Linked DNA regions of Planctopirus limnophila DSM 3776. The main gene of each other region encodes a partner of the protein of the gene in region 2 in a complex. Links are inferred from orthologs where the notes say so. Each region holds a gene or a part of one and is shown on either strand. Other genes may lie near its edges.

What was found.
Region 1: the proteins of carA (region 2) and carB are in contact, whole or in part, in a solved structure (PDB 1KEE), measured with the Escherichia coli proteins. The link is inferred for Planctopirus limnophila DSM 3776 from one-to-one orthologs.

The regions. Positions count from the first base shown.
Region 1 is NC_014148.1:408,251-424,567, reverse strand. Bases 7,275-11,111 are described here. They hold carB (carbamoyl-phosphate synthase large subunit), read right to left. Parts: upstream 10,748-11,111; coding sequence 7,475-10,747; downstream 7,275-7,474. Other genes in these bases: PLIM_RS22245 (HD domain-containing protein), read left to right, coding at 11,062-11,111; PLIM_RS01725 (DUF1501 domain-containing protein), read right to left, coding at 7,275-7,331. In the rest of the region: PLIM_RS01745 (transketolase), read left to right, coding at 47-889; PLIM_RS01740 (transketolase family protein), read left to right, coding at 963-1,922; PLIM_RS01735 (GNAT family N-acetyltransferase), read left to right, coding at 2,191-3,048; PLIM_RS01730 (ArnT family glycosyltransferase), read right to left, coding at 3,280-5,754; more of PLIM_RS01725, read right to left, coding at 5,910-7,274; more of PLIM_RS22245, read left to right, coding at 11,112-11,685; PLIM_RS01710 (M24 family metallopeptidase), read left to right, coding at 11,813-12,994; cmk ((d)CMP kinase), read left to right, coding at 13,124-13,807; PLIM_RS01700 (DJ-1/PfpI family protein), read left to right, coding at 13,837-14,427; PLIM_RS01695 (right-handed parallel beta-helix repeat-containing protein), read right to left, coding at 14,462-15,868; PLIM_RS01690 (DUF423 domain-containing protein), read left to right, coding at 16,140-16,317. UniProt on the Escherichia coli protein: Large subunit of the glutamine-dependent carbamoyl phosphate synthetase (CPSase).
Region 2 is NC_014148.1:2,628,335-2,643,660, reverse strand. What follows is about bases 7,480-10,325. They hold carA (glutamine-hydrolyzing carbamoyl-phosphate synthase small subunit), read left to right. Parts: upstream 7,480-8,249; coding sequence 8,250-9,401; downstream 9,402-10,325. Other genes in these bases: PLIM_RS10485 (RidA family protein), read right to left, coding at 10,150-10,325; ndk (nucleoside-diphosphate kinase), read left to right, coding at 9,562-10,026; PLIM_RS10500 (ArsR/SmtB family transcription factor), read left to right, coding at 7,618-8,013. Also shown: PLIM_RS22795 (amidohydrolase family protein), read left to right, coding at 1-896; PLIM_RS10525 (thioredoxin family protein), read right to left, coding at 1,039-2,019; PLIM_RS10520 (anthranilate synthase component II), read right to left, coding at 2,377-3,054; PLIM_RS10515 (anthranilate synthase component I family protein), read right to left, coding at 3,163-4,599; PLIM_RS10510 (DUF6513 domain-containing protein), read right to left, coding at 4,596-6,065; PLIM_RS10505 (SDR family NAD(P)-dependent oxidoreductase), read right to left, coding at 6,143-6,925; more of PLIM_RS10485, read right to left, coding at 10,326-10,620; PLIM_RS10480 (TlpA family protein disulfide reductase), read left to right, coding at 10,982-12,058; PLIM_RS10475 (TolC family protein), read right to left, coding at 12,087-13,940; PLIM_RS10470 (HlyD family secretion protein), read right to left, coding at 13,937-15,326. UniProt on the Escherichia coli protein: Small subunit of the glutamine-dependent carbamoyl phosphate synthetase (CPSase).

The DNA.
Region 1 (16,317 bases), 2.2 Mb from region 2 along the record:
GCTATTGAACAAGTTTTCCCGTCGCCTCCCATCGAAGGAATATCGAGTGGCCATTTTCAAGCCGCTGTCGCTGGACGAGATGAAAGCCAAAACCAAGGTGCTGCGTCGACACATTGTCCGCATGACCACCGAAGCTGGCAGTGGCCATCCCAGCAGTAGTATGTCTGCCGTGGAGATGGTGACCGCGCTGTTTTTTGGCGGGTTTATGCAGCACGACCCTGCACAGCCTCGCTGGAATAACCGTGACCGCTTCATTCTCAGCAAGGGACATGCAGTTCCCGTGCTCTATGCCGCCTTGGCAGAATGTGGTTACTTCCCTGTCGAAGAACTGATGACACTCCGCAAGCTGGGCAGCCGGCTCGAAGGTCATCCCAATATGAAGCGACTCGATTGCATCGAAGCTTCGACGGGCTCGCTCGGGCAGGGGCTTTCCGTAGGCATTGGTCATGCACTGGCCTGCCACATGGATGGTCTTTCAGCTCATACCTACGTCATGCTGGGTGACGGAGAAATGGGCGAAGGCCAGGTTTGGGAAGCTCTCGCTTCTGCCGAGAAGTACAAGCTGGCGAACCTGACCGCGATCGTCGATCAGAACGGATATCAGCAGACGGGAGCCACCAAGGACGTTCTCAAGCTCACCGAGTTCCAGCCCAAAATCGAAGCTTTCGGCTGGCACGTTCAGACCATTAATGGCAACGATATCGAGCAGGTGATCGCCGCTCTGAAGATCGCCCGTTCCGTCAAAGATCGTCCGACGGCGATTGTCTCGCAGACACAGAAGGGCTTTGGCATTCTGCCGATCCTGGCCCCAACCGGCGATCTGAACTATCACGGCAAGCCGCTTTCCAAAGAGCTGGCCGAGAAGGCATTGGCCTTGCTGGCCGATTAGTTCGCACAATTTCTTGTTGCTGCTGTTATTTTCCCGTACTTCAAGTTCATGCCTGTAGAACAGGATTTTTCAAATGACAATCGGACAAGCAGCCGGTCTGAAGCTGGGCAAGGCCGTACGTGATGCGTTCGGAACCGCGCTGAAAGAACTGGGCAATGAATTTCCCACTGTCGTGACTGTCGATGGCGACGTGGGTAACTCCACACGCACGGAAGTCTTTGCCAAAGCCTTCCCTGAGCGTGGATTTAACGTGGGTATTGCCGAGAGCAATATGGTGGGCGTGGCGGCTGGTCTGGCTGCTGCGGGTAAGATTCCTGTGGTTTCCAGCTTTGCTGCCTTCCTGACTTGCAATGCCTACGACCAGATTCGCATGTGCGTGGCTTACCCGCATCTGAATGTCAAGATGGTGGGTTCTCACGCCGGGATTTCAATTGGTGAAGACGGTGCCTCGCAAATGGCCATTGAAGACATTGCTTTGATGTCGGCATTGCCAGGCGTGGCGGTTGTCGTCCCTGCCGATGCACCCAGTACGAAACACCTTGTGAAAGGAATGCTGGAGCATCATGGGCCGGTCTATTTGCGTTGTGGCCGAATTGATGTGCCTGAAATTTATGGCCCGGATTCAGTGCTGACAATTGGCAAAGCCAATCAGCTGCGCGATGGGAAGAACCTCACCATTATTGCCAATGGCCTGATGGTAGGTATTGCTCTCGATGCGGCTGTCGCCCTCGAAGCCAAGGGAATCACGGCTCGAGTGCTCGATCTCCACACTGTTTCACCAATCGACCAGGAAGCGATCGTGAAGGCAGTCAAAGAAACAGGTCGCCTCGTGGTGGCTGAAGAACATCTGCCGCACGGTGGTGTGGGTTCGGCTGTGGCTTCAGTCACTGCCCAGTTGGCACCTTGCCCGATTGAGTTCGTCAACATCGGCAACACATATGCCGAGAGTGGCGATCCGGAAGGCCTGCTCAAGAAGTACGGTCTGACTGCCGAAGCGATTGTGGCAGCTGCTGAGAAGGTTTGCAGCCGCTAAACGAGAAATCGGTGAAAACTTGTCGATCACAACAAGGTCGCGTGGACATTCCATGCGACCTTGTTGCATGATTAAACTGTGATTGATGATGATCGTGTGAAATGGAAAGGGTTCAGAAAGACATCTTCTCCGCGTGAAGTTGATCTGACTAGATTGCAATCAAAACCAGGGAGTGAGTTTGTTGGAGTTTCGTTCGTTTCGAAACCATGATGTCCCCGTGATAGCCGAACTATGGAATAGTGCGGAGCTGGGTCGTGGTGCGGTAATCATGCACGGAACGGACGAGCTCGACTTTTTCGTGCTCTCGCAGCCTCACTTTGACCGGCATGGCTTGATCCTGGCGTTTGTGGATGGTCAGCCGGCTGGCTTTGTCCATGCCGGATTTGGTGTCGGCAGCAATCGCGCCTCGGTCGATTCGACGACAGGTGTGATCTGTGCTCTGGTCGTTCACCCGGCTTTTCGTGGGCGCGGCATTGGACGAGCATTGGTTCAACAGGCGGAAGGTTATCTTCTCTCGCATGGTGCCCAGGTTTTACTGGCCGGGCCGGCAGACCCTTTCAATCCTTACTGGAGTGGTCTGTATGGCGGCAGCGAAGCCTCTGGATTTCTGGAATCAGATGTTCTCGCGAAGCCGTTCTTTACATCCCTCGGTTATCGTCCGCAGAGCATGATCGGGGTGTTCCAGCGAGTAATTGGTCAGCGAGATCCAATCAATGTGCGGCTGATGCGTGTCCGCCGATCGACGGAATTGCGATTGCTGGATGATCCTGTCCCGCGCGACTTCTGGACGCTTACCAATCGAGGTCGTCTCGAAACGGCCAGGCTGGGACTGGTCCTCAAAAAACAGGATCTACCCGTCGGCTGGGTGACCATCTGTGGGCTCGATATGTATTCGAGCAAATGGCAACAGCGGGCGATTGGTCTGCATGGGATTCATGTGGCTCCTGAACATCGCCGGCAAGGCTATGGACAGGCTCTGTTATGCGATGTCAGCAAACAACTCAAAGATGACCAGGTCGACCTGATGGAGGCTCACGCCAACATGGAAGACCCGGCTGCGATGGCTGTGCTGATTTCGAGTGGCTTTCAGTTAATTGATACGGGAATCGTCTATCGCAAAGCCTGAGTTTTTCGACGGCTACTTCCTTCGACTCATGGGGGCCGGACTCATCATGGTGATGGCCTGGATGAGTCTGACTCGGCGGGTGGCTGGGGTTGAGTCTTCGAACCCCCAGCGATTTTCGGATTTTCGGATTTTCGTATTTTCGGTACGAACTGGGGGTTCGCGAAGACGCTCAACCCCAGCCACGCCATACCAAGGAACGCCGTTGAATATTGGAATCCGTATAACAGGTAATCACTTCGCCTCGATGGGCCGTGTCATGACTGGAAAGAGTTGTGCCGTAATCAGCTTCTGATTGGAACCGAGGCCTTGAATCAATTGCGGTGCCCAGTTTTCAATCAGTTGACGGTCTGTAACGGAAAGATCGTCGGCATTTCGTTCACCAATCCCTTCGGGCCATCGAAGCGGATCGCCAATCAGCTGCATCTGCTGGAGCTTTTCGATGCTCCTGGGATTCGCAAAGTCGGTGTAGCCATAGCTCGTTCGATAACGCAGAATTTCCCGCCAATTGACGAAGAGATGGGTAATGCCTGCTTGTGCCAGGCGCGCCCGAATCTCATCGGCGGTACGCCACTGGCCGTCTGGGTGAGTACACCACTCTTCCAGTAAACATACATCGAAGACGGTGTTGTATCTCAAATCGAAACGTGCATCGAAGATTTCTGCCTCTCCGACCATGAGGACGCGAATGTCTTGGGGAAGTGCACCCTCCTCAATAGCCTGATTGATGGCGGCGATCTCGGGGCAAGTGGTTCTCGCAGTGAAATCGCTGGCCGCAGAGAGTTTGGTCAGCCATGAGTTGTAGTTACCGACGGGGCCGGTGTTGATCGAGAAATTGAAGACTGCCGATGCCCCTAGCAGGACCATCAGGGATTGCCTGACTGCATGGGGGACACTCTGAGAAAAGCGCGTTAGCCCTGCAGCCGAGATCAGGCAGAGCAGAGGGAGCATTGGTGCCCAGAAGCGGTCAATCCGGTGTGTGAACAACCACCAGGTGGCATAGAACCATGCCAGAAACAAGAGAGCCAGGAGGAGAACGCCTGGGGAATCCTCGGGTTGTTCATGATTTTTTTTGCGAGCGGCAGGCAAAATCCAGCAGAGAGGTAAGCCCAGCAGAATGAGGCCACTTTGCCAATCACTGCGGGCCAGGATGTCGTAAACATCGGTAACAAACGAAAGGGGCGAATAATGGGGTGGGGCATGCCCACGCCTCCATTTTTCATTGAGTGCCGCATTCCAGTCGAGGCCACCAAAGACAGAGTAGAGCAGGGGATAAACGGGGTTCCCGGTTTGCCAGAAGTTTTTAATCAGCCAGGGGCCAGCAAAGACGAGCACGCCGGCAGAAAAGACCAGTGGCCAGACCCACCATGTGCTGCGTGACCTGGCTGATGGATTTTCACTCGCAGAGCTGTCGGTCTTATGGAAACGTGGAAACCGAATGATCGTTGCCAGGCCGATGGGGATGACCACGAAGAGGAGTGCCGGGTATTTGCAGCCAAAAGCAGCACCGGCAGACAACCCGGAGATCCACCACCAGAAATTGGCATGCGCTGCTGATGATGCGGAATGACTCACTTCCGGGAGATTCAAGGATCGTCCATAGATAGCAGCAAGGAAAGCAGCGAGCAGATAGCACGAAAAGGCTTCTTCGACATAGGCAATGGTCGATAGCCGGTACGTCCAGGGAATCGTGATCCAGATCCAGGCTGATAGAAGAGCGGCCTGCGGAAACCACTTCTCACAAAGAGACCATAATCCCAGAGCCGTCAGCGGTCCGAAGAAAGCGAGCGTGAGTGTGGCGACATAGCTTCCTGCCAGCCAGTCATTCATCAACACCATGGCGGCCAGTGACAGCATCTCGGTAAGAAACGGAAAACTTGTGTAGACGTTATGTGGCAAGAACTCGATGTGACCCTTGAGGAAGTATTCTTTGGGCCCGCCGAGATGATACTCCTTCACATCAAAGTCGGTGGTGGGCGATAAGCCACCCAGCCAGATCGTCCATAGAAATAGCAGTGCCGAGACCCAACCCAACAGCGTCCAGAGATCGCGGGAATGCCAGGCATTAGCGATCGATAACCACGCCAGTTGGCCTAACCGAAGTGCGGGCTGAGCTAAACCCACGAAGGTACCGGCACTTCCGACGACCAGCCAGGCCACCAGCAGGATGGTCGATAACTGCCCCATCAGCCCCACAATCAGCACGAAAGTCGAAGTCGTGGCGAGCCCCAGAGCGCCGGAGAAGAACAGCAGATTCCCCGTTTGAAAGCGACTTTCGTTATTCGCAAGGGTTACCTGATTGATCGATTCCTGCTTTGCAAAGACATCCGCTTTGAATAGACGACTCGATCCCAGGATCAGCAGCCAGCCCCAGCCAGCCGAACCAATGATGAGAGCCGCAGAAACCAGCGAGTAGCCGATGCGTTCAAACAGATAGAAGAATCCATGTGGCAATCGTGATTCAAACTCGGGATCGACGAGATCCATCAGTTGGAAAGGGACCAGCGACCAGTAATCGAGCCGGGAAACGTTGCCATTGTTCGGCAAACCCGTCCAGTAGAAGAAAATGGTTGCCAACACCAGCCAGAGACAGGCGATTACCCAGCGAACTGTTCGAGATAAGTCTGGTGTGTGTGGAGCTTCAAGACTCGATGAGTGTGAAGCAGCCGGAGGAGGAGGTTTTTGTGAACCTGAGCGTTTTCGACTCATGGGCCGCTTTCTTATGGGCCGCTTTACTGAAATCTCAGTCGTGGGATCAATCGGGTCATGGAGGGATCATGACATGCTGCTGCCGAGAGTGCGATCGAACGGGCTGCCAAATGCGTTGAGGCTGTTGATCACATGACCAAAGCCCCCGAAAATCATCAGGCAATCACATCGTGAACCACATGTCCAAAGACATCGGTCAGCCGCATGTCCCGCCCACCAAAACGAACCGTTAACCTCGTATGGTCAATTCCCATGAGCCAGAGCATGGTGGCATGCAGGTCATGAATCTCCAGTTTTTTGTCGATGGCGTAATAGCCATATTCATCAGTCTGGCCATAGCTCATGCCTCCCTTCACACCACCGCCAGCCATCCAGACGGTGTAGCCAAAGGGATTGTGATCACGGCCGTCGGCACCCTGGGCCTGAGGAGTTCTGCCAAACTCACCGGCGAAGACAACCAGAGTCTGGTCAAGAAGGCCACGACTTTTCAGATCCGTCAGGAGAGCTGCAATCGGTTGATCAACCGCTTTACAGTTCAATTCGTGACCATTTTTGAGACCACCATGCTGATCCCAGCGATCGACACCCACGCCGGGGCAAGTCAGTTCGATAAATCGCACACCTGATTCGACGAGCCTGCGGGCCAGAAGACATTGCCTTGCATAAACGCGCGTTGGAGCAAAATCGGAATCGAGACCATAAAGTTTTTGAGTGGCTTCCGATTCGGTGGCCAGATCCACCAGTTGAGGAACAGTGGTTTGCATGCGAAAGGCCAGTTCGTAGTTGGCAATGGCCGATTCGAGAGCATCTGGCCTCCCTGCGCGATTGGAAGCGGCCTGGTCGAGTTGCTTGAGCAGATCGAGCTTTCTTTTTTGTGCTGCAAGTGGCCCGGGAGCAGGTTCCAGATCCGAGATGGGCATCTTTTGTGATTTAAGAATTGACCCCTGATGGGTGGCCGGCAAAAAGCCATTGTGGAAGCAATCGACACCACCGGGAGGGATGAGGCCGCCATTGAGTACGAGAAATCCTGGCAGGTTCTGGCATTCTGTTCCCAGGCCATACGAAACCCAGGCACCCATGCTGGGACGGCCCTGCAGTCCGTGGCCTGTATGGAGAAAGTAATTGGCATTGGTATGTTCAGAGAAGGCGGAGGTCATCGAGCGGATGACACACAGATCGTCGGCCTTCGAGGCAATGTGAGGAATCAGCGAACTGAAAGGTAAGCCACTTTCGCCATGCTGAGTGAACTCCCAAGGCGACTTCATGATCTTGCCGTTGTTATCGAATTGCGTGGCCTGAACTTTCATCTTCATGGGTTCGCCATGCTCTTTGGTGAGCCTGGGCTTGGGATCGAACAGATCCATCTGAGATGGGCCACCATCCATATACAGAAAGATGATGTTTTTTGCTTTGGGGGCATGATGAGTCGCAGGCAGAACCGGTGCGCCGGCAACATCAGCATAGCCTCGTTCTGCAGCCAGGCCCGCCAGTGCCACGCCACCAAAACCACAGGCCAATTGCGACAGATATTCACGGCGATTTGTGGGAGATGACTGAAAATTCAAGCAATGTGTCATGGCGGGAGAATCCGGCGGGTGAACCACGAAGGGCGGGGCAATGCACCCATTGATTCCAACACATCGAACCGCAAGATGCCAGAGGAAACTGGAAGCCGTCCCCGGCGAACCGGGGTCGGCACACTTGAGGTTCACTTGGGGGCTTACGCTTTGCTGGCAGGCAACTGAGCAATCCACTGCTGCAATGAAGTCACGCTCGGTTCAGGCGATTCCTGAATCGATTCCAGGGCCTGCACCACGGCAATACAACCGGGCAGCGTGGTGACGCAGGGGATGCCATTCATGACAGCGGCAGCACGAATGCGGCCTTCGTCAGAACGGGCACCCTTTCCACTGGGTGTATTAAAGACAAGTTGAACCTGGTTATTCGCCATGTAATCGAGCAGGTTCGGGCGACCTTCCTGCAATTTACGAACTGTCTCGACTTCGATCCCTGCTTCGCGCAGAACACGCGAAGTCCCTGAGGTTGCCAGAATCTTGAAGCCCATATCAATCAGCCGCCGGGCACTGCTGATGATGTGCTCTTTGTGTCGGCCGGCGAGACTGATAAAGACGGCTCCGCTCGAAGGGAGCTTATTCCCGGCACCCAGTTGAGACCGGGCATAAGCAGCTGGGAATGTCGAGTCGATGCCCATGACTTCGCCGGTCGATTTCATCTCGGGCCCGAGGATGATATCGACACCAGCAAAGCGAGTGAACGGGAAGACGCTCTCTTTGACCGAAACGTAAGGCGGCACAACCTCCTTAGTGAAGCCCAGCTCCTTCAAGGTTTTGCCAACCATGATCTTGGCTGCCAGCTTCGGCAAGGGGACGTTCGTGGCTTTGCTCACGAAAGGCGAGGTGCGGCTCGCCCGCGGATTGACTTCAAGAACATAGACGACGGGCTCGCCACCCTGGTGTTTGACGGCGAACTGGATATTCATCAGGCCGCGTACCTGCAGCTCTTTGGCCAGTGCATAAGTGGCCGTTTTGATTTCATCGACAATGGCGTCGGGGAGGGAATAAGGCGGCAGCACACAGGCCGAATCGCCTGAGTGAACGCCCGCTTCTTCGATATGCTCCATGACCCCGCCCACCACTGTGATTTCACCATCAGAAATGGCATCGACATCGACTTCGACCGCGTCTTCGAGGAACTTATCGATGAGCACTGGACGATCGGGTGAAACATTGACGGCTTCTGTCATGTATTCGCGCACCATGCGCTCGTCGTAACAGATCTGCATGGCCCGGCCACCCAGCACAAAGCTGGGGCGGACGAGGACGGGATAACCAATTTCACTGGCAATCTGCACAGCGCGAGCGGCATCGGTCGCCATGCCGTTGGGTGGCTGGTGCAATCCCAGCTTGTCGAGAATTCCCTTGAAGATCTCGCGATCTTCCGCGGCATCAATCATTGAGGGACTTGTGCCGATGATCTTCACGCCCGCTTGTTCAAGACCACGGGCCAGGTTGAGGGGTGTCTGCCCACCGAATTGAACAATCACGCCATCGGGCTGAAGGCGATCGCAAATATTCAGCACGTCTTCCGTCGTGAGTGGTTCAAAGAAGAGCAGATCGGAAGTGTCATAATCAGTCGAGACCGTTTCCGGATTGGAATTGACCATAACCGATTCAATACCCAGTTCGCGAAGTGCGAACGAGGCCTGGCAGCAGCAGTAATCGAATTCGATCCCCTGGCCAATCCGGTTCGGGCCGCCACCTAAAATGATGACTCGCTGACGACCATCGGTGCGGGGGCCCGGGGCTTCGTCTTCCGATTCGTAGGTCGAGTAGTAATAAGGCGTATAAGCTTCGAATTCCGCAGCACAGGTATCGACCTGCTTAAACGTGGGAAGAATGCCCCGCCGCTTGCGTTCGCGCCGGACTTCCATATCCGAGACATCGAGCCAGTCGCCAATCTGCTTGTCGGAGAAGCCGTAGCGTTTGACTTCTCGCAGCAGTTCATCACTGACCTGGTCAAGTCGCTCATGACAGCGCAGGCGGTCTTCCATCCGGACAATGTCGCGAATGTTTTCAAGAAACCATGGGTCGATCTTGGTGAGATCGTGGATTTCGGAGTTGCTCAGACCGGCCTTCATCGCATAACGGAGATAAAAGATCCGCATGTCGTTGGGAGTGGCGAGCTTGCCTTCGATCTCTTCGATAGTGGGGCGGTGATCGGAATCCCAAAGATCTTTCTTGCCGCCACCTAAGCCGAAGTGGCCAATTTCCAGCCCGCGCAGCGCCTTCTGCAGTGATTCTTTGAAAGTACGGCCAATGGCCATCGTTTCGCCGACTGACTTCATCTGCACGGTGAGTTCAGGATCGGCTTCGGGAAATTTTTCGAATGTCCAGCGGGGAACCTTGGTGACGACATAATCAATCGTCGGTTCAAAGCAGGCGAGCGTTTCCCGGGTAATGTCATTGGGGATTTCATCAAGTGTGAAGCCGACGGCGAGCTTCGCAGCAATTTTGGCAATCGGGAAACCCGTCGCCTTCGAAGCCAGTGCACTGGAGCGACTGACGCGCGGATTCATTTCCACCACGACCATACGGCCGGTCTGTGGATGAATGGCGAACTGGACATTCGAGCCACCGGTCTCCACGCCAATTTCCCGCATGACGGCAATCGTGGCATCACGCATGCGCTGATATTCACGGTCGGTCAGTGTCTGAGCAGGTGCGACGGTGATCGAATCGCCGGTATGCACACCCATCGGGTCGAGGTTCTCGATGGAGCAGATAATGACGACGTTGTCGGCCTTATCCCGCATCACTTCCATCTCGTACTCTTTCCAGCCAATGATCGATTCCTCAAGGAGGACTTCATTGATCGGAGAGAGTTCAATCCCTTTGCGAACCTTCTCTTCGAATTCTTCGCGATTGTAAGCGATACCACCACCCATGCCGCCGAGAGTAAAACTGGCGCGAATGATAATGGGGAGGCCGATTTCTTTGAGAACGTCGCGGGCCTCTTCCATCGAGTTGACGATCCGGCTGCGACAGACATCGAGCCCGATCTTCTGCATCGCTTCCTTGAAGAGTTGGCGATCTTCGGCCTTTTCAATGACGTCCGCGCGAGCCCCAATCATCTCGCAGTTGTATTTTTCGAGAATGCCCCGGCGAAACAGTTCCATACCGGTATTCAGACCCGTCTGACCGCCCAGCGTCGGCAAGATCGCATCGGGACGTTCGTTCTCGATGATTTTCGCGACATACTGCCAGTGAATCGGCTCGATGTAGGTGGAATCAGCCGTATTCGGGTCCGTCATGATTGTGGCGGGGTTGGAATTGACGAGGACCACCTCGTATCCACACTCGCGCAAGGCTTTGCAGGCCTGAGTCCCTGAATAATCGAATTCACATGCCTGCCCGATGACAATAGGGCCCGAACCAATAATGAGTATCTTCTTGAGGTCGTCGCGGCGGGGCACGGCTGTGAAATCTCCCTAAGACGGTCAGCAATCAGCGAAAACAATTGACAGTTCTACTCTTACGGCTGAAGTTGCTGCCTCGAACCAATCGGCGCAAAACTTCCCAAGCGTACCAAGCCCTCATGGAGAATCAAGGAAGCGAGACCGACTGGTCAATGTCTCGGGTAAATGGTCAATTCGGTTTGGCGAAATCCCCGCAGAATACTGGCGACTCATGAAAGCGGATCGAGAGCTTTCGCTGCCGGAATAAATCTGGTTCGATAGTGATTCTTGGGAAGCGAAGTGAGCAGACATTTTCTGCAGGAGCAAATCTGATGATGGGAACGATGGTGTCGCCTTTGTATTCGATGGTCATCGAAAAGGCTTTGCGAGTCGCGGCGGTCGCACATCATGGTCAATTGCGGAAGGCGACCAATGTTCCGTACTTATCCCATCTGGCGGGGGTGGCTTTGATTCTGCAAAGAGCGGGATTCGCCGACGATGAATTGATTGCCGCTGCGATTCTGCATGACATTGTCGAAGATACCGAGGTGACCATCGCTGACCTCGAAAAACAGTTTTCACCGGCGGTGATTCAGGCCGTCATCGCTTCGACTGAGGAAAAGGAAGACCCAACAGGAGCGGCGATTCCCTGGAGAGTGCGCAAAGAAAAGCATCTCGCGCAGATGCGCATGGCCTCACATGCGGCCAGGGCCATTACTCTAGCCGACAAGCTGCACAATCTGGGGGCCACCTGGTTCGACCTGCAGGAAAACCCCCGGGCCCTGGAAAAGTTCAGCGCGACGCCTGCGGAATGGCTCTGGTACCACCGCGAGATGGTGACAGCGGCCAGTGGGATTGATAGCGACCTGCAAATCCTGTCGTCCGCCTGCCGGCAGATGATTCACCAGATTCAGGAGTTTATTGATCCTCAGCCGCCTGAGACATCTCCCAGTTGAGTCGATCCATCTGGGCTCTCCGCCACGCTCGCAGAGTTGACCTTCGACTGCCGAGATTGCATTGTATGGCAACAAGTATTTCCGCACGCAAAATCAAACTTTAACTTCTGGTAGATCTTTTATGGGCATGTTCTCACTCAGCGACGTTCAGGCAGCGATTCGGGAACAGGGAGTCGATGGCTGGTTGTTGTACGATTTTCGCAAGTCAAACGTACTGGCCGAACGTGTGCTGGGGCTGGATAAAAAAACCAGCCGTCGCTGGGCCTATTTTATCCCTAAAGAAGGGACTCCTCGAAAACTGGTACATCGCATCGAAACGGGTGTGCTCGACGCATTACCTGGCGACAAAAGGATCTATCTTAAGTGGAGTGAGTTCGAAGAGGGGATGGCGGCCCTGGTAGCTGGCAGCAAAAAAATCGCCATGGAATACGCTCCCCGGAATGGTAACCCGTACATTTCGCGCGTGGATGGCGGGACAATTGAGCTGATCCGGTCTTTTGGCGTGGAAGTTGTTTCTTCGGGAGATCTCATTCAGTTGTTTGAATCGGTCTGGGATGACGAGCAGATTGCCATGCATCTGGAGGCGTCCAAAGTCACTGATGCCGCGTATGTCGTGGCGTGGAAGACGATCGCCAACGATATCAATAGCCAGGGTCACTCAGATGAACTGCGAGTCCAGCGGGCGATTCTGGATCACTTCGAGGCTCATGGAGTCACCACCTACAGCCCGCCGATTGTGGGTGTGAATGCCCATAGTGGTGACCCGCATTTTGAAACAGGTTCACTACCCGACACGATCATTCGCGAAGGCGATTTCGTACTGGTCGACTTGTGGGGCAAGCTCGACAAGCCCAGGGCAGTCTATAGCGACTTAACTCGTACGGGTTATGTGGGGACGAGTGTTCCCGAGAAGTACACCAAGGTTTTTCACGTCGTGGCTGCTGCCCGCGATGCCGCCATCCAGTATGTGGTGGATGCTTTTGCTGCAGGCCGGCGAGTTGAAGGTTATGAAGTCGATGATGCCTGCCGCGAAGTGATCGAAAAGGCAGGCTACGGGCCTTACTATGTCCATCGGACAGGGCATAACATTGGCCAGGAAGTTCATGGGAATGGTGCCCATATCGATAACCTAGAGACGCATGAAACCCGAGCCTTGATTCCCCGGACATGCTTCTCGATTGAGCCCGGAATCTATCTGGAAGAGTTCGGTGTTCGCAGCGAAGTCGATGTGCTGATTCACCCGAATGGACGTGTAGAAGTGACTGGTGGCGCACTTCAGACAGAGATTGTGCCGATTCTCGCTCAATGAGTTCCAGGGAAGATCTCGTGGCTGGCGAGTGATCTCTCCAACGGATGGTTGACGCCATGCGGTCGATACCTGCATGCTGGCGTGCATTCGTTTGAAATCGGTACTCATCCAGAGGGGATCCCCCGGAAAATGTCGGGCGGTCATGTTGTCATTACCATTGATGGGCCAGCAGGGACCGGCAAGAGCACAGCCGCTCGAAAGTTGGCTCAATTGCTTGGTTTTTCATTTCTGGACACGGGCGCGATGTATCGAGCCATTGCCTGGGGATGCCTGCAGCAGGGAATGGATCTGACTCGTCACGATCTGGTGACCAACTTTGCTCGCCAGGCCGACCTGCAGATCGAAGATCAAACCATCCGTCTGAATGGACAGGATGTAACGCAGGCCATTCGCTTGCCACAAGTTACGTTAGTCGCTTCTCAAGTGGCAGCCATCGAAGGTGTGCGCGAGCAAATGGTGGCACTGCAACGGCGTGCTGCGGAGGGGCAGAATATCGTCACTGAGGGACGAGACCAGGGAACCATCGTTTTCCCCGAGGCTCCCTGCAAGTTTTTTCTGACGGCATCTCCGTTAGAACGTGCCAAACGGCGTGAAGCTCAGCTTCGCAGTTCCGGGCAAACTGTGCCGCTTGAAGAGATCCTTGAGCAACAACAACTGCGCGATGAACGTGATGAGAACCGGACCATCGCTCCATTACGTCCAGCGATTGATGCGACTATCGTGGATACGACTTCAACATCTCTCGAAGAAGTGATTGATTATCTTCAACGAGTCGTCATCACAAAGATTTCTTCACCCAGGACCACAGCCTGATTCCTCCATCGATAGAAATGAGCTTTTTGATGCCGAAGATTCTGATCATCGCCGGTGATTTCGTCGAAGATTACGAGTTGATGGTTCCCTACCAGATGCTGCAGCTTCTGGGCTGTGAGGTCGATGTCGTCTGCCCTGATCGACGCGCTGGTGATTTCATCAAAACCGCGATTCACGATTTTGAAGGGGATCAGACCTATAGCGAAAAGCCAGGACATCGATTCACTTTAAATGCCGAACTTGATGAGGCAGCCACTCAGCAATCAACTTATGACGGTCTCTATCTCCCCGGCGGCCGCTCTCCTGAGTACCTGCGGCTTGATCAGCGAGTGCTCGATCTGGTGAAGCATTTCTTTGAAGCAGCCAAGCCAGTGGCTGCCATTTGCCATGGTATTCAGATATTAACCGCCGCCAGAGTGATGAGCGGCCGTCGCTGTACCGCCTATCCCGCCTGTGGCCCGGAGATCACATTGGCGCAAGGGCAATATGTCGCCACGCCCGTCAATGAAGCCTATGTCGAAGGCAACCTGGTCACAGCTCCTGCCTGGCCGGCCCATGCTGCCTTGATCGGTGAGTTCGCGAAACTGCTGGGGATTACCATCAGCCATTCGAAGGCTTAATGATCTCGATCGAAACTCAGTTGTCATGCTCTATTTATTTCGCTGCATGTGGCAAGATCGGTAGTGCTCCGAAATCGTGCTGGTGATCGGCAGGTCGATTCTCAAATTCTCGCTGGGGCTTGTAGTAGAACTTGAGTTGGTGCTTTTGAATGGCGGCATCGGGCAAAGGACTCCCTGTGCGTAGTGGCTGTGAATCGGTCTGCAGACGGAAGTCCTGACGAGCAATATCGACCCAGCCGGGGTTATCGCCAGTTTGAAGAACTCCCAGTTCGTGAATCTCTCCTTTACCTGTCGAATGGGTTTTTCGCCAGTCCTTCTTCAACCAGTTGTGATAAAGGTTGACTGTCCCATTCCCATCGAAAATCGCGAGTGATCGACCGGGTGCCGTCGTCCAGACGATGTTATTGCGGCAATCCACACTTTCCTGCATCGACGAAAGTCGAAAGAGGACTGTGGTGGCGGGACGTTCGGAGATGACAGTGTTGTTATAGAAGTACAGCGTCCCCATGCGGTATTGATCGAGGCGGCCGCTATCACCGCCATAATGGACGACCTGATTATTTCCTCGATCGTTCTGCTTGATCAGGATGTTGCCGAAGACGAAGGTTTCACGATAGTTGGCCTCTGGTAGTGTGGGCTCTTTCCAGTGACCATCCACCAGATCGAGCATGCGGTTGCCCCCTTCGATCCAGTTGTATCTCACCACGAGACCTGCGGAGCGGTCCTTTAAGTTATTCCCCAGGCAGCCCTCTCTTAATGGGCCGAACTGATTGAACTGAAAGGTGATCCCCTCGGAAGAGGTGTAGTTGTTATGTTCAAGGATGCTCCCTTCAATGCCGTTGCCATAGATCGCACATTTTTCTACGAGAATGCGGCGTGTCTGGGGCGAGGTAAAGAATCCATTACCACTGTCATGCAGCACACAATTGGAAATCGTGATGTCTTCACCCTTTTCGATGAAAATGCTGGCCGCGTTTTCCGGGTAGGGGGTGACACCTTCTCGTCCTTTGAACTGAAAAGGGGGACGGGCACTGCGAACTTCGAGGTTAGCAATGGTGATATGGGCGGGTGTGAGATCGGCTGGCCGATTTGCCCCCCCGATCTTGATGATCCCCCGGCCTTCACTCCAGAAGTTCAACGATGAACGAGTGAGTGCATCTCGCCCATCAATCACGGGTCTTTGGCCACTGCTATTGGCAATCCCCATAACCACAATCGGTTGATCTGTCGTTCCTCGTCGGCAGATGACCCACTTGGAACGATATGGCTCCGGGCGGGCATGAATCAGTACTTTGTCGCCAGGTTCGAGCGATTCCCAGGGGACTTCTTCCAGTTCTTTAAGTGGGGACTGGGGGCCGACAACGTAATCTTTGGCACTGGCATGGGGCGAAAAGACCGTGATCGCAGAAAATAATATCGACCACAGAAAGACCACAGACATCGACCGGATCCAGTGACGACTTGCACTCTGTGGCCAAAAAGCAGGCCAAAACGCGGGCCATGCAGCGTAGCGATTGATCAACGGAAGGTCACTCATGAAGTTGCTCTCGTCAGCGGAGTTGTCGATCTGTGATTGTCCCGGCCACTGTAACTTTGCCATCCCGGGAGAGCTATAGGGTGGTTCGATCGGACGGAATCTGCGCAGAATAGAATCTGAAAGGTGCGGGAGTCGGGTCATTCGAATTCAATAATTCAGAACATGAAGGTTCTCCATGAAACCTCAATGGTGGTTGATCATCGGTGCCATGATTTGCGGGACGAGTGTCGGCACGGGAGCGTTTGCCGCTCATTCCCTGACCGATCATTTTGCCGTTGTCTACGCAGGGCAGACGCGTGAGGTAGCGGGGGAAGTGATTCCACTGGCACGCAAGTATCTTCAGGATTTTAAGA
Region 2 (15,326 bases):
ATATTTTCACCGCAAGATCAGGCGGAATTACTCTGGCGGGTTTGAGTCCCCAAGGTGGTCGCATCAGCGGGCAGAACTCGATCATTGCTCTCCAGGGCTGGACATCGGCTGAGATGACACTTCTTCGGGATGCGGGTTTGCAGATCCAGTGGCCAGGTGGCGATTCAAATGAGGGAGCAATTCGTGAATTGAAAGCGATGTTTACTGCTGCCCGAACGTATGCAGCAGCGATGTCGAAATCACCAGAATCTTTACTGACGCAAAGGGATCTGCGCCTGGAGGCGATGATCCCCTATGCCTCTGGCGAGAAGAAGGTGTTTATCGAAGCCAATACAGAGAAACAGATTGCGGAAGCACTCCTGTTTATCGAAGCAGAGAAGCTCCAGGCCGTGATTACCGGTGGGGCAGATGCCTGGAAACTGGCTGACGAACTCGCAGCCCGGAAGATTCCTGTGATTGTGGGTGGCGTCATCCGGCGGCCCATTCACTCCTGGGATCCATTTGATGCCTGTTACGCCAATGCCGGGCGTTTGCACGAAGCCGGAGTCAAGATTGCGTTTCGTTCCGATGGGGCACCAGATAGTCGCAATACACCGTTCCATGCGGCTACATCCGTGGCTTACGGATTGCCGGAAAATGAGGCCATTAAAGCGATCACGATTTCTGCCGCCGAGATTCTGGGAGTCGGTGAGCTGACCGGATCGATCACGCCCGGTAAGCGAGCCGATCTGGTGATTGCTGATGGCTCAATTCTTCTGCAGGGGACGCAGATTCATGGCGTTCTGATCGGGGGATCTGCAGTGCCGATTGATTCCCGACAACATCGTCTGGCAAAGAAGTACCAGGCTCGTTTGCCCAAACCTGCCCAGGGTGGTTTTGAAGTGCGAATTCCCTGAAAAGGTCGGTTCAGAATCTGTGCAGAAGGCGATCGCCTGAGCAGAACTTGTCTGCACAGATCTGGTGCTGAAAAATCACACAGGTGAGATCACGTGAGGGGGTGTGATCTCACCTGGGTATTAACGATCGATGCCTTGTGTTTTAACGGACTTCGGTCTTCGCAGGGTTTTCAGCCTGACGAGTTGATTCTGAGGACTCATCGGGCAGGGCCTGAACGAGACGTTGCACATCGGTCCGTCGAAGAACTTGCTCGGTTCGCATGTAACGACGTGGGTTCTCTTTGAATCGATCACGCGATTCGCGAGAAACGAAGAGGAAGAGACTGTCATCATAAAACGCTGCGAACTGAGTTGAACCACTGACGGCTTTGGTAGTGTCCCACAACACGACGGGATCACATCCCAGAAGTTTCGGTGCAAACTGTTCGGGTGTCAGTTTGAAATCGGCCAGCTCTTGTTCTGTAGCCATGAAGTAGGTGATTCCCTGATGATCCCACGCGAAACGGCTGTCACCTCGCATCCATTGTCTGGCTCTTTGCAATGCCACCGGACTGAATCCATCCAGTCCAACATCATCAGCATTGGCCATCGATTGTGAAGGGGCCGATTTCCGCTCAAAATTCTGATTCCCGGGAAGTGTCGCGGGTACTTTGTTCTGCATTCGTTGGGCAGGTGCAGCCTGGGCCAGGCTCATCGAGTATTTTTGAGCCACTCCGCCAATCATCGAAGTGTAAGCTCCGACATCGAGATAGTTCTCGGAATGCAGGAGAACCTTGCCATTTCGAGGATCGATCATGACATCGGCAGGTAACCCCCGGACGCCATACTGTTGAACGAGTTGTGGATTCTGATCGGAGTCAACTTTCACAGCAGCCACAGAAGTGCGCAAAAGCTGTTGAACTTGAGGATGAGGAAAGACACCCCGCTCCATCTGTTGGCATGGCCCGCACCAGGTGGCTGAGAAATGCAGCAGCACAGGTTTGTTTGTGCGGCTGGCTTCCTGGAGTGCTGTGTTATAGCTGCCCAGCCACACACTTCCCTGCCCTCCCTGTGGATGTCCTCCCTGTGGATACTGTGCCCAGGCCGATTGTGTTGTGATGAAGATCAGCAGAACCAGTCCCATCGATCGCAGGCCCTTCTGGAAGGCCACGATTGGGTTGGAACAGAAGTGGGATTGTGAATCCTGGCTCGAACAGTGCAGACATGAAGAGAGCATGAGTGGGCGGCTCCGAAGACAAATCCGATTTGCAGCATTCGCACTGCAACCACTCAACCTTGCCTCATGAAAAAGTTGCCGACGTCAGGAAGTTTCTTCGGTGAAGAGAAAGTCGAGAGAACTCGACGGAGACTGAGTTTTGCTCTCTTTAAGGGCGCTTTGGCGCATAAGTAGAATTGGAGATCTAGGTAGAGTTTGACGACCGCCCAATGGTGTTTCTTTTACGATGAAACGATCTTGAGAAGGATCGATCAGAAGCATTTTTCACCAGAAGACAGCCGCTCTGCCTGCCACGGAATTGCCTGTTTCCGGTGGTTGGGACTCAACTTTTGATTCGGCAAGATGATTTGACGATGGGAGTTTGGCCAGGCTTAGGAAGTTGGACAATAATCGGTGGCCACCTTGTGTCAGTATCGATTCCGGATGAAATTGCATGCCAAAAGTGGCATGGGTTCGGTGGCCAACGGCCATGAGCACGGGGGTATCGTGAGGTGCGTCGAGAGTCCATGCCAAAGGCTCCAGTTCGTCTGGTAAATCATGATGATCAATCACCAGTGAGTGATAGCGGCCAGCTTGAAAAGTTTCTGGCAGACCATGGAACAGAGCGTGGCCATGATGAGTGACGCTTGATGCTTCTCCATGGAGGGGACGATGTGCCCGCACGACTTTGCCGCCAAAAGCGGCACCAATCGCCTGGTGCCCCAGACAGATGCCGAGTATGGGAATCTTCCCTGATAGCCGTTTGATAACTTCCAGAGAAATCCCCGCTTCTGTAGGTGAGCATGGGCCAGGAGAGATGACAATGGCAGACGGGGCCAGTTCGATGATCTGCTGGATCGAAAGGACATCATTTCTGACGACACGAACGTTCTGGCCAAGCTCGACCAGATAGCGGGCGACGTTTTGAACGAAGCTGTCATAATTGTCGATGATCAGCAGCATGTGGCACTTATCAGGCGTGGTCGATCGGCGATCTATGGTGGTCAACGTGGCATCACGAAAATAGCATCTCTTGCCCTACAGAAGGAACAATTCGGCGCAAATAGGTCTTTACTCGCTCGAATGGGGGCGAGTCAGAGCCGCAAGCATTCCGGAGGCTTTGGTTAATGTCTCCTCGAACTCTTGAACCGGGTCGGAATTGACGACAATGCCACCCCCGACTCCCAATTGCAGCCAGCCCTCGCTCGCGATGAATGTGCGAATGAGAATACTGCTGTCGCACCAGAGATCGGGGGTCATGTAGAACAATGTTCCTGTGTAAGGGCCTCGTGTGGTGGGTTCCAGTTCAGCAATGATTTCCGTCGCTCGAACTTTCGGTGCCCCCGTGATCGAACCGCCGGGAAAACAGGCCCGCAAGGCGTCCCAGGAGTCAAAAGGCTCGGAGAGTTCTCCCGTGACAACACTCACGAGATGTTGAACTGTCCGATAGGTTTCCACTTCGCATAATGCAGGAACGTTCACACTTCCAGCACGACAAACCCGTGAGAGATCGTTCCTCAGCAGATCCACAATCATCACATTCTCGGCTACATCTTTGCGGCTTTCTCGCAATTCGTCGCGTAGAAATAAATCCGCTTCAGCACCTTGCCTCCGGCGTGTCCCCTTGATGGGGCGTGTCTCAACGCTTTGCTTTTCGATCTTGAGAAATCGTTCAGGAGAAGCACTCAATAACGACCATTTGGGCCTTTGCCAGAATGCCATGAATGGCGAGGGATTGTGCTGACGGAGCCTCTCCCAGATCTGCAGGCTGGGTATGGTTTGTGGAGTCAATAGACGCTGGGTCAGGTTGGCCTGAAAGATGTCGCCGGCCCGGATGTACTCGATCACACGATCTACAGCCTGAAGATAATCCTCCCTGCGAAAGTTACTCCAGATGTTGTCGTGTCCAGCTAATGCAAACGACGGTGCAGAGAGGCTTTCCAAAGAGCGATAGCTTATGTCTCCCTTTGGAGGAATCTGGGGAGTTAGATCAGTGACCTTCTGCTCAAGCAAATTCATAAATTGTCGGGCCCGCGCTGTCGCTCTTGTTGCACGAGCAGCCGGTTTGATTTCGGGCCAGCCTTGAGAGATCAACCAACCTCGATTCTCAATATGATCCCAGGCAAAAACGACATCGTAAAAACTCATCGAGAAATCCGGGATGAGAAAGTCGCGATGTCTGGCTGACGGCATGCGGTCAAATGCCCGGCCAGCTTCATAAGAAAGCACTCCGGCAAAGCCACCCTGAAAAGGTGGGAGTTCCGGCTGACGCTCGAAGGGCAGATTCTTCATTACCTTGGCGATGGGGCTCAAAGGATCTGTCGAGGGTTGAACGTTGTACTCATCGCTTAAGAACCAGGGATCGGCCATGACATACGAGTACCTGCCCAGATGGGCGTGTTGAACAGCACTTTCGAGTACGCACAGTGCATCGAGTGAAGCCAGTCGATGGGTCACGAATTGGGGGTGCATTTCCGCAGACAAGGGAATGACAACAGGGGGGATCATGCAGGACGTTCCTCCTGTCTTTGATTTTCTAAGGTCATGTCCTGAGATCGATCCTGCTGCTGACGCCGTTCTTGCTTACGACGTTCTGTGGCACTGATTTCGGGTTCGGTGAGAAATCCCCAGCGGAGAGATTGATCCTGCTGGTAATGTTTACCAAGTGTTAATGCGGTCTTGGCTTTGCAGAGTTCATAGCCAAGGTAAAAGGCATGTTCGGCAGTCAAAGTTCCCACACAGGCGATCATCCGATCATAGACTTCGTATGGGTCATTCCCATGCCAGTACCCATCACGATTAAATAGGTGGATCTCACCCCGCTCGGCAAAAATGCGAAAGTTCGGGTCTGTGACCAGCTGCCTTAAATGAGCCAGGCCTGCTTCGCCCTGCTCTTTCAGTTTAGGGTCCCGCAGAAGAACAAGGCTTCCGCCCAGATGCTTGGGCACCCGTTGTTGTTCAATTGCGAAATGAGTCAGCCGCCGGGCAATCTCAAACTCCCGAATGGAAGATCGACTCCAGTTGATCACTTCGGTTGTCAGGATGCTTTCAATCCGCCACTCGGTACATAAGGCTGCCAGAAGAAAGTTGACACCCGAACTGTCCACTTCGGTCATCTCTGTCAGGTTCCCCACCCCCATCATCATTTTATCAGCGGGGAACTGCTGGCGTGTTTGCCGATAGCGACTGATGGATTCTCCAAATCCAAATCCGATGGGTTCCAGAATGGGGTCGAGCCGAAAAGGAGTCCCTGAACTGACAAATGCCTCGCGCGTGGTGATCAGCGTCTCCAGATTCTGAGGATGATCAGGAACCAGGACAAATTCAGCCCCGGTGGATTGTGCCCAATCGCGATTCGATGAATTGGCACTTAAGACCAGTTTGACTCCTGAGGCGACAGCCCGCAGAACTTCGTCTTGTGAGAAACTGTCGATCGACAGTCGTAACCCGTGGTTTTGCAGTGATCGAATCGTTGCTTCAAGGTTGGGCCAGGCCACACCGGGAAGACAACCGAGATCAATCACGTCAGCACCTGCTTCGCGATAAGACTCCGCTTGCCTCAGAATCTGATCCAGGGAGAGTCGGGGGGCATGATTAATCTCCGCCAGTATCTCAATTGCATGTTGCGTGAGATCTGGCGGTGACTTCTGATCGTGTCCAAAGAACTCGGGCAGGTCGAAAAGATCTTTTGGGCCGCGGATGGCCGGGAAACCCAGAAACTCATTCAATGGGTTTAACTCCCCCTCGACGGATCCCGGAAGGATCGCCTGATCGAATGCACCAGATTCAAGATGCGATTCTTTGAGTTTTCGCAGAATCCATGGTGTCGTCATCAGTGCGGCGACCGTGATCCCCAACACGCAAATCTCGAATTCAAAATTGGCTTTTTTAGAAAGGGGAATGAGCGTCTGACGAAGCGAATGCTCTGCCAGTTTGCCAGTGATGAACAGCAATCGTGGACGAGGTTTTTCCAAGACGAAGTCACGTCATTCCAAAAGATGTTCAAACGAATTCAACTCGGCAGATTCTGAATTTGAGATTAACAATTGTATCAGCGGATGGCCCCGCCGTTGACGTTTATCACTTGTCCCGTGATAAAAGAGGCTTCCTCGCTGACCAGAAATCGGACAGCACGGGCAATATCCTCTGGCAATCCCCATCGTTTCAGGGGAGTTTCACGAATGACCCGCTCCTGCCAAACGGGGCTGGCAGTCACTCCCCAGGCGGTTTTTATCCATCCCGGAGCGACACAATTCAAACGGACTTCAGGGGCAAAACTGACTGCCATCGAGCGGGTAAAACCCATGACAGCATTCTTGGCTGCTGCGAAAAGTTCACCGCTTTCTCCCTCCATACCGCGATCTGCCTGATCCCAGCCGATGTTGATAATGCAGCCCCTGCCCCGTGATTTCATACGCGTGGCGATCTCGCGGGAAAGCTGGTAAGTAGCGCGCACATCAACGGAGTGCAAAAGATCAAGTTTATTGACTGGCGGGAGGCGAGCTTCTTCGGTCGTGAGGAGATCCACGCCGGCATTATTGATCCAGATATCAATAGATCCCATTTCTGACCATGCCTGTTCGGCCAAGGTTTCGGCCGCATCGTTGTTCCGCAGGTCTGCCTGAAAAATATGCGTTGTTCCTCCTTGCGAGTGGATTGTCTTTCGGATTTGCTCAAGTGAATTGATCGACTTTCGGGTGTGCAAGCCGACGGTGGCCCCTGCTTGAGAAAGTTCCAAAGCAATTGCCTTTCCAATACCGGATGAACTCCCGGTGATGACTGCATTCAGCCCGTGTAAGCTGCAGAATGCTTTCTTTTCAGGCATATTTGTCATCGCTGACGTGCTCCACCGGGGAAGAAAAACCTCGTGAAAAGACCATGAGAAGGGCATCATAACAGGCAGCGAACATATCCACACAACAGAGTGTCCACATGTGTGGCACACAATCTGCTGTTAAAGTTCGATGTCGGAACAGAAAAGATGATCTGTCACAAATTCAGTGATCGTTTATGAAGGTGTTTTAACATCAATCACGACAGAGATTTACATTTCTACCACTTTTGGGAGAAATGCTTGTTGTGGCGAGAGTGTTGTTGACGGACTGTCCTCCAGGTTGCAAAATACGTTGGAGAAACAATCAGTCATGCGACATATTTAGGAATACTGATGTTCGTTTGGCAGATTTCATGTAATGGGATAATCTGAAATCGCTAAATCCTTGCAAGTGTTTTGAGCAACTGTAAGGCAATGGTCTCAGGAAATGCTGAATAAGTTTGAACAGACTTGCTGAATTGCTGCAGGTGAGCTCAACAGATCAATATAAATTGTTGTGTGGGTTCATCGAAATCGGTGTGAAAACTGAGATTGTGGTTCTGGTTTTTTGATCGATGTGTTTGATTCCAGGCACCAAGTTAACTCTGGGTGCTGATGGATTTGGAATAGTAAAATTTTGACCTGACTGATTTCACCCGCCGAATGGATCGGCGTCACTCAGTCATGGTCCTTTTAAGTAGAGAGCGAATATAATGATTTCGAACGTTGCCGAACCTTTGGTCGAAAAAGGTTCATCCTTCCCCGATCTGTCGACTCAGCTTGAGAAAGACCTCGTTCAGGTCTTTAAGCTGTTGGCCGATGAAACTCGCCTGCGTATCCTGATGTATCTGATGAAAGATCAGGAATTGCATGTGACTGCCCTCTGCGAGCGCCTGGGTCAGAGCCAGCCAGCAGTCAGCCATCATCTGGCTTTACTTCGAGTAGCCGGTCTGATTGAAGCCCGTCGCGATGGTAAGCACAATTTCTACAGTGTGCGCCAGAAGCATTTCCACCGCATTATGGCTGAACTCTTCTCCAGCATTGGAGATGGCGAGCGTGACCGAATCCGCTTCAAGAACTTCGTGCTGTCACAGGAAGAGAACGCCTAAGGTGCTTCCAGTCCGGGGATGATCCTGGATGTGATGGGTCAGATACATTGAGACTTGAGGTTTTGCTTACTTCAAAGGCTCGACAAAATGAGAGGAACCGTAGTGAAAACACTGCGGTTCCTTTTTTTACATTCATGATCGCGATACGCTTTGATAACGCTTGGAATCTGTGTGATGTCTTGAACTTGATCAAAGCCATTTTTTAAGGCTTTCCAGGAAAGGTGAGGCGCTGTCTGATGTCCCAAGAGGCTAAGTCTTCAGCTTGTCTGGCATTGGCAGACGGATCTGTTTTTTTTGGCTCTGCGTTCGGTGCCTCGGGTGAGGTCACTGGCGAAGTGGTTTTTAACACAAGCATGACAGGTTATGGCGAGATTCTGACGGACCCCTCCTATTGCGGTCAGATCGTGACGATGACCTACCCGCTAATCGGGAACTACGGCATCAACTTCGAAGATGTGGAAAGCAATGGTCCTCGTCTGAGAGCTTTTGTGGTTCGGGAATTGTGCCGAGCCCCGAGTAACTTTCGTTCAGAGCTTTCTCTGGATGATTATCTCCGCAAAGCCGGAGTTATTGGCCTCGAAGGGATCGATACCCGCTCGCTGGTTCGCCGCTTACGCAGCCAGGGATCAGTCACGGGTGTGCTTTCGACTGTCGATCTCGATCCACAGTCGCTTATTGCCAAAGCCCAGGCTGCCCCCAGCATTGTTGGTCAGGATCTTGTTCAGGAGGTCATGCCCGCTGCGAGTTTTGCCTGGACTGAAAGGCTGGGTAATTTCGCGACGTTGGCTCCGCAGGATTCCCAACCCACCCGCTATCACGTCGTCGCAATTGATTACGGCATGAAGTGGAATATCCTGCGACATCTGACCCAGGTTGGTTGTCGTGTGACGGTTGTCCCGGGGACTTCCACGGCAGCAGAAATTCTGGCATTGCAGCCGGATGGTGTCTTCTTGTCGAATGGCCCTGGTGATCCTGAGCCGCTGACTTATGCGATTCGGACAATTCGCGAATTGCTGGGTAAACTCCCCATCTTTGGCATTTGCCTGGGACATCAACTCCTCGGGCTGGCTGCTGGAGCGAGAACCTATAAACTGAAATTCGGTCATCGCGGTGCGAACCAGCCAGTGATGAATCTGCGGAACTCGAAAGTCGAGATTACCTCGCAGAATCACGGTTTTGCGATCGATGCTTTGACTTTGCCAGCGAATATCGAGGTCACTCACCGGAATCTGAATGATCAGACAATCGAGGGGATGCGACTGACCGATCAACCCGCTTTCAGTGTGCAGTATCATCCTGAAGCTGCTGCGGGGCCACATGACAGTGCGTATCTTTTCGAAGAGTTTTGCAGCCTGATGGATCTGTCGGTCGAGAAAATGAAGGCTTGACTCTGCATAGTGCCAGCTCAGGAAGCAGCGGGAACAATGACTGCTCGCAGAGAACACCTGACGATCGATACGCTGGTTTGGCCTATCGATTCACACATAGTTGCTGGAAAAATTGACTTGTCTTTAACTCACATTCTTTAGTCTTTGGGATTCGAAAGAAATGCCTACGGAACGTACTCTTGTCCTGCTGAAGCCAGATGCTGTTGCCCGACGCCTTGCAGGGCCGATTCTCACTCGTTTTGAGCAGAAGGGCCTACGCATTGCAGCTCTGAAGCTGATTCAGGTTACCCCGGAACTGGCCAAGAGGCACTATGCCGAACATGTCCAGAAGCCATTTTATCCCATGCTCGAAAGCTTCATTACTGCTGGCCCGACAGTGGCTTTGGTTCTTGAAGGCAAGTCAGCGATTAGTGTTGTTCGAGGCATGATGGGCCCGACCAATGGTCGCGATGCCGCCCCGGGAACCATTCGTGGCGATTATGGGACGAGTCGGCAGATGAACCTTGTTCATGGAAGTGATGGCCCCGAAGCGGCCGCGAAGGAAATCGCGATCTACTTTCAGCCGCATGAAGTGGTGGATGCCACTGAGCCACTTGCGCCATGGTTGTCGGCTGGTGACGAGTAAATCATATCCCTCATGGCGGAGCAGTCCCCTTTCGACTGCTGATGATAAATTTCCAACGCGTGTGACTCAGGATGACGTTGAGTCACACGCGTTGTTCATTGGCGGTTATTACTCGCCGAGAAGTTACTCTGGCTTGATGGAAACCCAGACTGCGACTTCGACAGCCGCATTCAAAGGAAGTTCGCTCACTCCGACAGCGACTCGGGTGTGTCTGCCGGCTTCTCCAAAGATTTCGAGCATCAGGTCGGAAGCACCATTCACCACTGCAGGTTGAGAACTGAAACCTGGCGCCGATTGCACAAATCCGTCAATTTTCAGTATCCGCTCAATGCGATCAATCGAGCTAAGTGCTTTTTGCAGGTGGGAAAGTGCATTCAGTGCACATTGCCGGGCGGCTTTGGCGGCATCTTCGATAGAAACTTCTGAGCCTACTTTGCCAGTATGCAGCACCTGGCCATTTGCCATGGGTAACTGACCGCTGGTGATCGCCATCTGGTGTGTGATCGTGACCGGGATGTAAGAGGCAATGGCCACTGGTGGTTGTGGCAGTTCGATCCCTAACGTTTTGAGACGCTGGGTGTATTCATTCGACATCGAGTTGATTCCTTGAGTGCTGCTGATGCTGAGTGCCGTGAGCTTGCTGCTGTATTCTTTCCAGAACTGACCAGCACGAGTATCCGGGATTCTCAGCTTGATACGGTAACAGCATCACAACTGCTGCCTGAGATCTCCGCAAGTGACTCACATGCCGAGTCTTTGCGAAATGGATGGTTTTTGAGAATTGTGTTTGCGATGTTCACCGGGCAACGAAATGATACAGAGGTCGTTGTTGGATCAATGGCTGTCGATGAATCGGGCGAGATGTCCGTATGTTGTAGATGCCGCAAAGAACGCGACTGTTGATGTCCTTCCGTGTCCACAGGTGTGAGTGAGTCCGTCGATGATCGCAAAAAACATGACCAGTAAGGCCGGTTGGACCGGTGTGCTGTTGGCCTTCGTATTCGTTCTGCTGGTGGCTGATTCTCGTAAGGCTCTGGCCCAGCCCCCCTTGCCTAAAAATCCGGGTCAGTGGGTCAATTCACAGCCATTGAGCTACGAACAGCTTCGTGGGAAAGCAGTTTATCTGGTGTTCTTCGAAGAAACCTGCCCCAAATGTCGGGCCGCCTGGCCCGATATCCTTTCGGCTGCTAAATCGAATGAAAAGCTGCCTGTTGTCTTCATCGCAGTGAACTCTGGAACACAGCGAGCGGAAGTCGAGCGATATGCTCAGCAGGTAAAAATCAACTGGCCGATCATCGTCGATACGGATCGCAGCTTTGAAAAAGAATTCGCCAGCAGTTCCGTGGGAGAAATCAGCCTGCAGAACATTCGCCAGATTCGCGGAATCAGCGCTGCTGGGAAAATTGAGAGCTTGCCTTACGACGACTACAGCGATGCCATCAAGGGACTCGCCCAGGGTGCCACATGGAAAGTCGAACGTGCGGAAGTCCCACCGGAAATGATTCCTCTGTGGCAACAGGTTGAATTTGGTGCTTACGGCGGTGTTGCCCAGCCACTGAAAAAGGCGGCCCTTTCCAATCGCCCTGAGGTCAAATCGGTGGCAGAAAAAATGCTCGCAGTGGTCGATGCCGAGCGGCAGGAATTAGAAAACGAAGCATTGGCTTCCGCCGAAGCGGGCAACAAGTTCAAGGCTTATGAGCTACTGCTCAAATTGAACGATACTTTTAAGGGCTACCCGCTTTCAGATGGTGCTGCCAAGTTAAAGAAAGATCTGCCGAAAGATCCCCAGGTGAAATCTGGGCTGGCTGCGCTTAAGCAGATTCAGAATATTGAGCGACAGCTGGCCAATGCCAAGCCCCAGCTTAAGGAAAAGCTGGGTGAACAATTATCAAAGATGGTCACTGATTATCCTGAAACACAGTTGGCCACTCATGCGGCGGCACTGCTTAAAGGAGCCGGTTTAGATGTTCCAGAGGCAGGTGGCGCGGCAGGTTCGCAAAATCCCCCTGCCATCAAATCGGGAACCTTTTAATTCGACTATGGGGGGCTTTGTTGACTCATTAGTTGGCGGGAACCAGGATTTCTTCGGGGAGTTCAGCCGCAGTTGCGGCCTTATAGTCAGCCTCTGCGGCGAAGTAACCTAGCAGGGCGAGAACTTCCTGAACACGAGCATCAAAGGTGGCCTGCTCGCGCAGGTTCAATCTCAAGAGATCGCTCGCGCCCTCATTTAATCGAATGGTTTCAAATCGTTGCATCTCTTCGTTGAGACGGACAGAAGCACTGGCCTGACCAATGGCACGATAGGCATTTTCCAGGGCAATGACGGCAGTGCGAACTTCGACGGAAATTTTATCAGCCGTGAATTGGCGTTTGGCCATATTCTGAGCCAGCTTCCCTTCGACCATCATGATTTTGCCGTTGGCGTTTCGACGTTGCAGAGGAACGGTAAACTGCAAGCCGGCTTCTCCCTGGAAGGGACCTTTATCATTGATCGAGCTGGTTGGCCCGCCGACATCTTTTTTGGCCAGGACATGGGCACCCAATGTGGGTAACAGTTCGTTCTGTGCCTTTAATAACTCGATAGACAATTGCTGACGGTCGAAATCGAGTGCCAGCAATTCCGGCCGGCGAGAGGTAGCGAAGGCAATATCGGCTTCCAGTACCTCGGGTGTCACCAGCATCGGAGTTGGAAACCTCGCAGGCAGCATGCTGTTGGAAGGGATAAAGGGATTGCCAGCAGCATCTCTCAAATAGAGTGAGAGCTTGACGGCCGAGCTTTGAAGCTTTTGTTCCGCTTCAATCAGCTTGACCTGTCTGGCAACAATTAAACGCTGGTTATCAATAATGTCTGATTCGGGACGATCACCTTCCTGGACTGTCGCGCGGATCTGTTGATCTCGATCCAGTGCCAGTGCCTGCAGCTCACGAGCCACTCGCAGCCCCTGCCCTGCGGCCACCCATTCCCAATAGGCAATTGTACTATCACGAATAAATTGCAGGAGCTGGGTTTTAATCTCTGGTTCGACTTTTGATTGACCAACCTGAGTAATCCAGAGTTCAGCGCGGCGTTTATCAATCGCACGGTTCTGCAAAAGTGGGATCGCCAGGCCAGCCATGAACTCGCCCCCATCGTTGGTTTCGCGATTTCCGTACCATGGTTCAAAGTTACCACGACCCGCGCGATACCCGGCAATCACTTCTCCACCATTCTGGAGCACGGGCTGGGCAATATCGACACCATTCCGATACGTCTGGTAGTAACCCAGGGGCTGGTTATTCAAATCAGCATTCAGCTTGAGGTCGAAAGCTCCCTGGGCAGCGAGATTGGCTCCATTGGCAATATTGCGGCCATAAAGTGCATTCCTTAAAAGAGGAAACGACATGTAGACCGAGTCGATGACACTGTTGAGTACCAGGGGTGGACTGACTCGCTCATCACCTACGATAGGAATCTCATCGGCATTCCCGGGGCTGGGAGGAATCTCCTGGCGGATCTTTCCGGGGAGCAAGGATCCCTCCATAAACTCATCGCCTCCACCGGCGGGAGGTGTGCTGACTTGACCTGGTGGGGACGATGCTCCCTGTAAAGCAGCGGTCTGCTCAGCAGCCGTTGCACCTGCAGGTTCTGCATCCAGCACTTCAGAATTGGCAAGTTGAATCGTGGATGAGGTCTCTTCCGCAGGCACCGGATCTTCTGGAATTTCAGGTGGGAAGGCAGTTTTGTTGGTTGTGTATCGAGAACTGGTCTCTTTGCCGGTGGTGTTTTCTTCGGAGATCTTGTGATTGGCGACGGTCGATTTCTCGACCGACGACGATGCTGGTGAGATGGAGCGAACCACACTTGTACGAGCGGTTGAGCATCCGGCTATCACCAGGCAACCAACAAGCATCCATGCTTGTCCGGATCGCGTCATTTTTTCCCTCGAAGAAGTTTGTCGTCCGTTGAACTCTTATAATCATCCAGTTGAATAGCGGGTGGGAATCCGTTGAGTTGTCTCCAGAGTTCCTGCCCGATCGTGACCCGATCCAGCAACACCCAGGCTCTGGCCCGAATCCCTTGCCTCAAGACATTGGCTGTGGGCCACGGCCTTGTTTCATCCGGATCAGGCAATACCAGCACTCGAAATTTACCAATTCCATCATCCATCGAATCGACGACAGCGACAACACCACCGAAGGTACCGACTGCGACTGAAGGCCAGCCGGAAAATTGAACCGCAGGCCAGCCTTCAAATTGCAGTCTGACTTTGCGATGCTGGCCATCTTTAGAAAGTGAGGCGACCAGCGGTGCATCGTTTCCATCGACCTTGATCTCGACAGCGCGATCTGCTGTTAATGGAACGAGTTCCAAAAGCGGCGTGCCTGCCGAAATAATTTTTCCTCCCTGAAAGTTTGTCAGTCGCAGGACATACCCATCAATCGGGGCTACCACCGACTGTACTTGCAACTTTTGTTTAGCTTGGATATCGGCGATCTCCTTCTCGGTACTGGCGATATCTCCCAACGACTTCTGATAAACGGCCCGTGCTGAGTCAATCTTGGTGATCGCCTCACGAATCTTGTAAAGTCGCTCGGCCTCTTTAGCCGACAGCTCGCTCTTCGCTGCTTCAACATAAGCATTGGCCTGTGCCAGTTTCGCCTGTTCCTCTTGAGCTTTTCGCTCAGCAATTTCGACTTCGTATCGAGATTCCACCTTCTGTTCAAAGAGCTGAATGCGTCGAATGCGATCCTTCTCGGCCTGCTCATAGGCGGCGGTCGCTGCTTTCAGGTTCTGCTGCTCAGCAAGCAACTTCTGCCCAGCCATTTTAATGAATTCATCCTGGGCAAGTTCCGTCTGGTTGCGAATGGCTTCAAACGCTTGAACCTGTTGTTCGTAGGCAATGGCAATGGTCTTTTCGGTCTCGAGTTTACGCTGAGTGGCCATGAACTGTTCTTCGAGGCGAAAAATCAAAGCCGAGTCGATGACCTCAATATCCATGAGGACTTCGCCTTTTTTGACGATCGCCCCTTCCACCAGCTCGGCACGAATATTCGTGATGCGACCTCCGATGGGAGCATCGATTTCCTGCAGGCGATGATTGGGATCATAAGTGATCACTCGCCCGGAACCGACAACGGATTGCTGCCAGGGGGCGAACATCATGACAATCAGACTGATGGGCAACGCCCACAATAGTGCTGTCGAGATCCAGCGAATCGTACTGATCGGCTGGGCCAGTTGGAGTGCCGGAAAGTTCTGGGCTTGCCACGTTTCGCCGACGTTCCATAGCCCCAGGGTAGTGTCATGCTGATCATGATGC